DNA from 3 places in the Streptomyces sp. NPDC126503 genome. Region 3 is predicted to be linked to each of the others. Evidence: riboswitches for the same ligand, from Rfam matches in the RefSeq annotation. Region 3 holds a riboswitch; each other region holds the start of a gene.

What was found. A riboswitch is a leader RNA that binds a small molecule or an ion and turns the genes downstream of it on or off. The one in region 3 is predicted to bind cobalamin.
Region 1: another riboswitch for cobalamin. It lies ahead of ABTY40_RS28145 (energy-coupling factor ABC transporter permease); the one in region 3 lies ahead of ABTY40_RS12260 (ABC transporter substrate-binding protein).
Region 2: another riboswitch for cobalamin. It lies ahead of ABTY40_RS14465 (ribonucleoside-diphosphate reductase subunit alpha); the one in region 3 lies ahead of ABTY40_RS12260 (ABC transporter substrate-binding protein).

Annotation. Positions count from the first base shown of each region.
Region 1 covers NZ_JBEORS010000031.1:19,341-22,600, forward strand. The annotation lists gene cbiQ (cobalt ECF transporter T component CbiQ) at 1-318, opposite strand, end outside; gene ABTY40_RS28140 (energy-coupling factor ABC transporter substrate-binding protein) at 325-732, opposite strand; gene ABTY40_RS28145 (energy-coupling factor ABC transporter permease) at 729-1,442, opposite strand; cobalamin riboswitch at 1,472-1,665, opposite strand; gene ABTY40_RS28150 (PTS-dependent dihydroxyacetone kinase phosphotransferase subunit DhaM) at 1,776-2,183, opposite strand; gene dhaL (dihydroxyacetone kinase subunit DhaL) at 2,180-2,839, opposite strand; gene dhaK (dihydroxyacetone kinase subunit DhaK) at 2,892-3,260, opposite strand, start outside.
Region 2 covers NZ_JBEORS010000009.1:63,805-67,064, reverse strand. The annotation lists gene ABTY40_RS14475 (carbon starvation CstA family protein) at 1-666, shown strand, start outside; gene ABTY40_RS14470 (YbdD/YjiX family protein) at 663-878, shown strand; cobalamin riboswitch at 1,068-1,190, shown strand; gene ABTY40_RS14465 (ribonucleoside-diphosphate reductase subunit alpha) at 1,323-3,260, shown strand, end outside.
Region 3 covers NZ_JBEORS010000007.1:169,695-172,954, forward strand. The annotation lists gene ABTY40_RS12255 (FecCD family ABC transporter permease) at 1-804, opposite strand, end outside; gene ABTY40_RS12260 (ABC transporter substrate-binding protein) at 801-1,838, opposite strand; cobalamin riboswitch at 1,905-2,106, opposite strand; gene ABTY40_RS12265 (EF-hand domain-containing protein) at 2,206-2,457, shown strand; gene ABTY40_RS12270 (UDP-glucose dehydrogenase family protein) at 2,608-3,260, shown strand, end outside.

The DNA of each region.
Region 1 (3,260 bases), on a different contig from region 3:
GAGCAGTTCGGCCGCGTGGACCGGGCCGTCCGGTGCGAGCGACACGAGCCCGTGGCCCCCGCCCACCTGGAAGAGGAGCGGTACGGCGCCCGTGACGCAGAAGCCGAGCGGCACCCGGAAGGCCCGCCACAGTGCCCGGCCCGGCACACCCGCCGGACCGAGGAGGACGGTGAGGGTGGCCGCGGCCACGAGCACGGCGCCCGGCCACGGCGGCAGCGACACCGCGCACAGGGTGAGCCCGAAGCCGAGCAGCGCCTTCTCGGCGGGATGACGGCGGCGCCAGCGACTGCCGTGCGCCGCCGCGTCGATCGGCAGCATCGGCGGTTACGCGTCCCCGGGCGGCGGGAGCACCGGCCCGGCACCCGCGTCGGGCGCGGCCCCGGCCTGCCCCGCGGCCCGCGCGCCGCCCTCGGCGCGCACCCTCGCCTCCGCGTGGGCCTCACCCTGCCTGCGCCCGCGCCGCACGCCGAAGTAGTACGCGAGGACGCCGGCGCCCAGCGCCGCCTGGAGGGCGAACAGCGCCGACTCCACCTCGCCGGACGGCGGCTCGTACAGCGGGGCGAACCAGGGCTCGTAGTCCGGCCGCAGCTCCGTGATCGCGCTCTCCGCCTCCGCGTCCGCCCCGGCGAAGGGCTCCTCCTTGTGGTCGCCGAGCCCGAGGGCGAGCGGCAGGACCGCCAGGGCCACCACGACGAGCAGCAGCAGCGCGTTGATCTTCGCGTTCCGGCTCATCGGGCGCTCGCCCCCTCGGACGGCGCGGCGTCACCGGCTGCCCCGGCCGGCCGGGCGAGAACGCCGAGCCGGATCAGGTCGCCCTTGCTGGACTGCGCGAGGAGCCGCATCACGAGCACCGTGAGCAGGCCCTCGCTGACCGCCAGCGGGATCTGCGTCACCGCGAAGATGCCGCCGAACTTGGCCAGCGCGCCCGCCACGCCGCTCCCGGGGTCGGGGAAGGCGAGGGCCAGCTGCACGCTGGTCACGCAGTACGTCGAGAGGTCCGCCACGAACGCGCCGGCGAACACGCTCACCATCAGCGGTGCCCCGGCCCTCCGCAGCAGGACGTACGTCCCGTACCCCGCCCACGGGCCGGCGACGGCCATGGAGAAGGCGTTCGCGCCGAGGGTGGTCAGGCCGCCGTGCGCCAGGAGCAGCGCCTGGAAGAGGAGCGTGAGGGTGCCGAGCACCGCCATGATCGGCGGGCGGAACAGGATGGCGCCGAGTCCCGTACCGGTCGGGTGCGAACAACTGCCCGTCACCGAGGGCAGCTTCAGCGCGGACAGGACGAAGGTGAAGGCGCCGGAGGCGCCCAGCAGCAGGGTGGACTCGGGGTTGGACCGCACCTCGCGGGTCAGCGCGCGGACTCCGTGGACGATGAACGGTGCGGCCGCGACGCTCCAGGCGGCGGCGTGCACAGGGGGCAGATACCCCTCGGCTATATGCATGGTTGGGAGACCCTCTCCAGCACCTCGTGGATGGACAACGCGCCCTGGCCGGTCTCCTGGCTGACGGTCATGCCGCCCGACTCCGCCTTCCCACACCCCGGCGGTCTCCCGCGGCGGTGCAGTGGCTTCCCCTGGGGGATGGAGCCGGACCTCCCGATCACAGTGGCGAGGGCCGCACCGGTACTGCACCGGTTTCCCGTACACCAAGGCGGTGCGACACTAGTGGGTTGACCAGGTGCATCACAACACGGTGGCCACCCGGCGCGTTCTCCCGCTCACTGCGCGCTGTCGTCGTACGCCCCCGCGCACCCCGGTACCGGCCACCCCCTCCGGTCACTCCTTCCGGTACGTGTACGCCTCCGAGGCCGCCGCGGCGACCTCGTCCAGGTCGCCGCCCGCGCTCGCGGTCACCACGGCCGCGACGGCGCCCTCCACGAAGGGGGCGTCCACCAGCCGGGATCCCTCGGGCAGTTCACCGCCCTCCGCGAGCAGCGCCTTGACGGTGAGCACGGCGCTGCCCAGGTCGACGAGGAGCGCCACCCCGGCGCCGCCGTCGACCGCCCGCGCCGCCTCGGCGATCAACTCCGCGCTCGTGCCCAGGGCCCCGTCCGGGGTGCCGCCGGCCGGCCGGACCGGGGCCGTGTCGCCGCCACCGGCGAGGCCCCGGGCCAGTTCGGCCACGGCCGCCGCCACCCCGGCGCTGTGCGAGACCAGGACGATCCCGACCTGCCCGGCGCTCATGCCGTCCCCTCCCCGTCCGCCGTCGTACCGTTCGTCCCTTCCGCCCCGGCCGTGGCGGCGAGCGCCGCGAACAGCAGCGCCGACGAGGCCGCGCCCGGGTCCTCGTGCCCCACCGAGCGCTCGCCCAGATAGCTGGCCCGGCCCTTGCGCGCCCGCAGCGGTACGGTCCCGAGGGCGCCCTCACCGGCCCGGTCCCGTCCTTCCGTGAAGGACACCTTCAGCCCCTCCGCCCCCGGCACCAGCGCGTCCAGCATCGTCTTGTCCCCCGGTCGCGCGCCGCCCAGCCGGGAGACGGCCTCCACCCCCTCGCCCAGCGCCCCGGCGAACCGCTCCCGGGTCACCCGCGGATCGTCGCCGAGCGCCTTGCCCGCGCGCCGCAGCAGCGTGCCGTACAGGGGTCCCGACGCGCCGCCGACCGTGGAGATCAGCTGCTTCCCGGCCGCGACGAGCACCGCTCCCGGCGCCGTCGGCGGCTCCTCGTCCAAGGCCTTCCGCACGGCCGTGAAGCCGCGCCGCAGATTGGCCCCGTGGTCGGCGTCCCCGATGGCCGCGTCCAGCTCGGTCAGCCGGTCGGCCTCCCGCTCGACCGCCTCGGCCACCGCCTCCAGCCAGCGCACGAAGAACTCCGTGCCGTACGTTCCCGCCGTCTCCGTCATCCCGGTCCTCTCCCGTGTGTCCCTGACGATGTGCCCGCGACTCCGGCCCGGCTCACAGCCCCCAGCGGAGCGCGGCCGTCCGCACCGGCGCGTCCCACAGGCGCAGCAGCTCCTCGTCCGCCTCGCACAGCGTCACCGAACAGCCGGCCATGTCCAGCGAGGTCACATAGTTCCCCACCAGGGCCCGCGCGACGGGCACCCCGCGCTCCCCGAGCACCCGCGCCACCTCCGCGTGGAAGCCGTACAGCTCCAGCAAGGGCGTCCCACCCATGCCGTTGACCAGCGCCAGGACCGGGCCCGAGGGCCGCAGGTCGTCCAGGACGGCTTCGACGGCGACGTCGGCGATCTCCCGGGCCGTCATCATGGCCCGCCGCTCCCGGCCCGGCTCGCCGTGGATGCCCACGCCCAGCTCCAGTTCGCC
Region 2 (3,260 bases), on a different contig from region 3:
GGCGTCTGGTTCGCCAGCGCGGTCGTCGTCGGCGGCTGGGGCTACTTCCTCTGGGTCGGCGTGCACGACCCGCTGGGCGGCATCAACCAGCTGTTCCCGCTGTTCGGCATCGCCAACCAGCTGCTCGCCGCCGTGGCGCTGGCCGTCTGCACCACGCTGCTCATCAAGTCGGGCCGCCTGAAGTGGGCCTGGGTCACCGGCGTCCCGCTCGCCTGGGACGTCGCCGTCACCCTGACGGCGAGCTGGCAGAAGATCTTCTCCGAGGACCCGCGGGTCGGCTTCTTCGCCCAGCGGGACAAGTACCAGGCGGGCATCGACGCCGACAAGGTGCTCCCGCCCGCCAAGTCGATCGACGACATGCACACCGTCGTCACCAACTCCACCGTGGACGGCGTGCTGTCCGCGCTGTTCGCGATCCTCATCATCGTGGTGATCGCCGACGCGGGCCGGGTCTGCGTCAAGGCGATCAGGAACCCGGAGGGCGTCCGGCTCTCCGAGACGCCGCACGTCGAGTCCAAGCTCGTCGCTCCCGCCGGCATGTTCCCCACGAAGGAGGAGAAGGCGGAGCTGGTGGCCGCCGGACTCGGCGCCGGAGGCGGCATGCGCGGGGAGACCGCACCGGGCGAGTCGCGAGGTGACGCGCCGACCGGGACCGGCTCGGCATGAGCACGGCGCACACGGTCCGCCATCTGAGGCGCGCGGTGCACGCGATCCGCTGGTACGTACGGGAGCTGTCCGGCGAGGCGGTCTACGACCGGTACGTCGCCCACGCCAGAAGCTGCGACCCGGACGCCGAGGTGATGACCCGGCGGGAGTTCGAGCGCAGCCGCACCGACGCGCGGGAGGCCGATCCGCGCGAGGGGTTCCGCTGCTGCTGAGCCCTCACCGGCCGTCCGACGGGCCGCCGCCCTCCCCCTCCGGGGAAGGCGGCGGCCCGCTGCGTGGGGCCCCCGGCCAACTCACCGCGTGCGCCTTCCGCGACGACCGAGACCCCCACGTCGGCAAGCAGCTCCGACACCCGACGCCACTACATGTGGGGGGTGCCGCGAGCGACGCCCCCCACATGTATGCTCATGCTCGCTGTCGACGCAGGGGAATCCGGCGCGAATCCGGAACTGTCCCGCAACGGTGTGTCTTGTACCTGTTCGTACGAGGTGAGTCCGAGGACCTGCCGACGGTGCGCCCGGTCCGTCCGTTCCGGGTGCCACAGACGTCCGGGCCTCGTGGAGTGGGCCGGTGGACGCGGAGCGGCCATGCCCACGGCCGCCCGCCTGCCCGCCTTCCCTCCCCCTGGCCCCGAGCCGAGCGAGGGAGAGCCCCACGTGACCATCGCGCCCGCCGATCCGGCCACCGCGATCGAGAGCGACGGTAACGAGAGCGACGGACCCGGGACCGTACTGCTGCGGACCCTGACCGAGCTGACCGCCGACCTCCCCGACACCGACCCCGGCAAGGTCGCCGCCGCCGCGCTGCGCGGCCGCAGCGCCGCCTCGGACGAGGCGGAGTTGCGCGAGCTGGCCACCGAGGCCGCCGCCGGCCTGATCGCCGAGGACCCGGCGTACTCCCGGCTCGCCGCCCGCCTGCTCACCGTCACGATCGCGGACGAGGCCGCCTCCCAGGGCGCCGTCTCCTTCTCGTCCTCCGTCGCGGTCGGTCACCGCGAGGGCCTGATCGCCGACCGCACCGCCGCCTTCGCCACCCTGCACGCCGCGCGCCTGGACGCGCTGATCGACCCCGCGGCCGACGACCGCTTCGGCTACTTCGGCCTGCGGACCCTCTACTCGCGCTACCTGCTGCGCCACCCGATCACCCGCAAGGTGATCGAGACCCCGCAGCACTTCATGCTGCGCGTCGCCTCCGGCCTCGCCGAGGACGACAGCACCCGGGCCGTGGACGAGGTGGCGGCGCTGTACGGGCTGATGAGCCGGCTCGACTACCTGCCCTCCTCCCCCACCCTGTTCAACTCCGGCACCCGCCACCCCCAGATGTCCTCCTGCTACCTGCTCGACTCCCCGCAGGACGAACTGGACTCCATCTACGACCGCTACCACCAGGTCGCGCGCCTCTCCAAGCACGCGGGCGGCATCGGTCTCTCGTACTCCCGGGTGCGCGCCCGCGGTTCGCTGATCCGCGGCACCAACGGCCACTCCAACGGCATCGTCCCCTTCCTGAAGACGCTCGACGCCTCCGTCGCCGCCGTCAACCAGGGCGGGCGCCGCAAGGGCGCCGCCGCCGTCTACCTGGAGACCTGGCACGCGGACATCGAGGAGTTCCTGGAACTCCGCGACAACACGGGCGAGGACGCCCGCCGGACGCACAACCTGAACCTGGCGCACTGGGTCCCGGACGAGTTCATGCGCCGGGTGAACGCCGACGCCGAGTGGTCGCTGTTCTCCCCCGCCGACGTGCCCGAGCTGGTGGACCTGTGGGGCGAGGAGTTCGACGCCGCGTACCGGAAGGCGGAGGCCGCGGGCCTGGCCCGCCGGACGCTGCCGGCCCGCGACCTGTACGGCCGGATGATGCGGACCCTGGCGCAGACCGGCAACGGCTGGATGACCTTCAAGGACGCCTCGAACCGTACGGCCAACCAGACCGCCGAGCCGGGCCACACCGTCCACTCCTCCAACCTGTGCACCGAGATCCTGGAGGTCACGGACGACGGCGAGACCGCCGTCTGCAACCTGGGCTCGGTGAACCTGGGCGCCTTCGTGGACACGGCCACCGGCGACCTCGACTGGGAGCGGCTCGACGCGACCGTCCGGACCGCCGTCACCTTCCTCGACCGGGTCGTCGACATCAACTTCTACCCGACCGAGCAGGCAGGCCGGTCCAACGCCCGCTGGCGCCCGGTGGGCCTGGGCGCCATGGGCCTCCAGGACGTCTTCTTCCAGCTGAAGCTGCCCTTCGACTCGGCCCCCGCGCGGGCCCTGTCGACCCGGATCGCCGAACGGATCATGCTCGCCGCGTACGAGGCCTCCGCCGACCTCGCCGAGCGTCACGGCCCGCTGCCCGCCTGGGAGAAGACCCGTACGGCGCGGGGCGTGCTGCACCCCGACCACTACGACGTGGAACTGAACTGGCCCGAGCGCTGGGCCGCGCTGCGCGAGCGGATCGCCGCCGTCGGCATGCGCAACAGCCTGCTGCTCGCCATCGCCCCGACGGCGACGATCGCCTCGATCGCCGGCGTGTACGAGTGCATCGAGCCGCAGGTGTCCAACCTCTTCAAGCGCGAGACGCTCTCCGGTGAGTTCCTCCAGGTC
Region 3 (3,260 bases):
GGTGAGGAGGACGAGACGGGTGCGGGTGACGGCGACGCCGAGGGCCGCGGCGGCGTCCTCGCCGAAGGCGAAGGCGTCGAGGGTCCGCGCGTGACCGCCGCAGAGCAGCAGGGCGGCGGCCAGCACCGCGCCGCAGACGGCGACGTCCGTCCAGCTCGCGCCGGCGAGCGAGCCGAGCAGCCAGAAGAGGACCCCGCGGGTGGTCTCCGCGTCGGCCGCGGTCATCACCACGAAGGAGGTGAGGGCGGAGAACAGCTGCATGGCGGCGACACCGGCGAGCACCACCCGGTCGGTCGACCCGCCGAGGGTGTGGCTGAGCAGGAGCACGAGGGCGAAGGAACTGACCGCGCCCACGAAGGCGCCTCCGGTGACGGAGAGTGCGCCCCCGCCGGCGCCGAGGACGACCACCGCGACCGCTCCGGTCGAGGCTCCGGAGGAGACCCCGAGCACGAACGGGTCGGCGAGCGGGTTGCGCAGGAGCGACTGCATCACGACCCCGCAGACGGCCAGCCCCGCGCCGCACACGGCGGCGAGGAGGGTACGGGGCAGGCGCAGGTTCCACACGATGCCGTCGCGGATCGGGGAGAGTTCGGTGGCGCCCGCGCCGAGGTGGGCGGCCACGGTGGACCAGACGTCGCCGACGCGGATGTCGGCGGGGCCGACGGTGATCGCGGCGGCGGCGGAGAGGCAGAGCAGCGCGAGCCCGGCGGCCCCGGCGAGCGGCAGGGTCCAGCGGCGGCCGCGGAAGGCCGCCGCCGCCCGGCCGGGTATCGAGGCCGGTGTCCGGGCGGGAGGGGCCGTCATCGGGCGAGTCCGTACGTCCGCAGGGCCGCGGCCACCTTCTCGACGCCCTCGACGGTCCGGATGGTCGGGTTCATCGCCTGGCCGCTGAGGAGCACGTACCGCTTGTGCTTCACGGCGGTCATGTTCCGGGTGGCGGGGTGGGACTCCAGGAACTCGATCTTCTTGGCGGCGCTCTCGGCCGACTGCGCCCGCCGGGTCAGGTCGGCGATCACGAGGACGTCGGGGTCCCGGTCGGCGACCGTCTCCCAGTTGATCTGCGGCCACTCCTCGCGGGTGTCGTCGAAGACGTTCTTCACGCCGAGCGTCTCGCTGACGATGCCGGGCGCCCCGCAGCAGCCGGCCATGTAGGGGGCCTCGGCGTCGGAGAACCAGTACAGGACCGAGGCGTCGGAGAAGTCGTCGCCGGCGGTGGCCTTCGCGACCCGGGCCCGGAGCTGCGCGACGAGCTTCTCCCCGCGCTCCGGGACGCCGAAGATCCGCGCAAGGTCGCGCACTTCGCCGTACACGGCGTCCATGGTCAGCGGCCGGGTGCGGACGCCGTCGCCGTCGCCGCTGTTGTCCTTGCCGGCGCAGTCGGACGGGGAGACGTACGCGGGCACGCCGAGCTTCTCGAAGCGCTCCCGGGGGGCCACGCCGCCCGTGCCGACGGTGTGGAGGAAGGAGGCGGTGACGAGGTCGGGTTCGGTGTCGAGGACCTTCTCGAAGGAGGGGTACCGGTCGGCGAGCCGGGGCACCTTCGCGTTCTCCTTCTCCAGTTGCTTCAGGACCGGGTCGGTCCAGGTCGCGGTGCCCACCATGCGGTCGGCCAGGCCGAGGGAGAGCAGGATCTCCGCCGATCCCTGGTCGAGGGCGGCGGCCCGGCGCGGTGCCCGGGCGACGGTGAGCGCGCGCCCGCAGTTGTCGAGGGTGACGGGATACCCGGAGGCGGCGCCCTTCGCGGGTGCGGGTGCCGGTCCCCCTCCCCCGCAGCCGGCGGCGAGCAGGGCGCCGGCGAGAAGCAGCGCGGCGGTACGGGCGGGGCGGGCGAGCGGCACGGAAGCGTCCTTAGCGGCCACGGCTCATACGCGGAGCCTGTCGTACGGTGCTCCCCGGGCGACGGTACGACGCCGGGGCCGCCAGCAGGTCTTCGGACTCGGGGTCGTCCGGACGGAACGCCTTCCCGGGCCTGTCGTACCGCCCAGTGGCCGATGCTCCGCCCGTCACCCTCACCGCTGCGCGTCAGTTCCGGATTCCCACCGGATTCCCTGACTCGTCGCGTACGGGACGTACACGCGGAGTGCGACTGGCCCGGGCAAATTACCACAGGGGGTGCACGGGCAACCCGGCGGGCGGAAGGGGCGTCCTTCCGGACAGGAAGCGTCGGCCGGACGGCGCGTACGGTCACACGGAAGCAGGACAGCGATGAGCGACAAGGCCCGCATTCTCTTCGACGCGCTCGATCTCGACCACGACGGCACCCTGACGCGGATGGAGGTGATGCGCGCGCTGCGCGAGAAGGGGCCGACCCTCGCGGCGCAGGGCGTGATCCCGCTCTGGGGCATCGGGGACGTCGACGCCTCGGCCGCCCTCTTCGACGCGGCCGACCAGAACGGCGACTGCGTGCTGACCTTCGAGGAGTTCGCGACCTGGGCGGACCGCCGGTTCGGCTGGTGACGAAGGCCCGGTGAGGCGGGCCCGGTGACGCGGGGCGGGCAGCGCCCGCGTCCACGGCGCCCGGCGCGGCGGAGGGTGACCAGAACAGGGCACTCCCTCACGTTCTGTGTTTCGGTGGGAGACGGGGACCCACGAGCGTCGAGGAGTGCCATGCGGGTAGCGGTCATCGGGCAGGGGTACGTCGGCCTGACGGGCGCGGTGGCGCTCGCGCGGCACGGGCACCGGGTGGTCGGTGTGGAGCAGGACGGGGAGCGGCTCTCGCGGCTGCGGGCCGGGGAGCCGGCGGTGTACGAGCCGGGGCTCGCGGAGCATCTGGCGTCGGTCCTGCGGACGGGACGGCTGGATTTCGTGGGGTGCCTGGAGGAGACGACGGCCGCCGATCCGGTGGACGCGGTGCTGCTGAGCGTGGGGACGCCGCCCGCGCCCGACGGCACGGCCAACCTCTCCCACGTCCGCGAGGCGGTGCGGCAGGCCGCCCTGCTGGAGGGGTCGCCGCTGGTGGTGCTCAAGTCGACGGTGCCGCCCGGCACGAGCGACGCACTCCTGGCGGAGCACCCTCACCTGCGCGAGCGGTTCGTGTACAACCCCGAGTTCCTCAACCAGGGCCGGGCCCTGGACGACTGGCAGGCCCCGGCCCGTACCGTCGTGGGCACGCACGCTCCCGCGGCGCTCGCGCGGTGCCGTGAGCTCTACGCGTGGGTGAGCTGCCCGTGGGTGACGACGACCCCGGCGAGCGCGGAGATGATCAAGTACGCGAGCAACGCCTTCCTGGCGGCGAAGATCAGCTTCGCCAACGAGGTGGC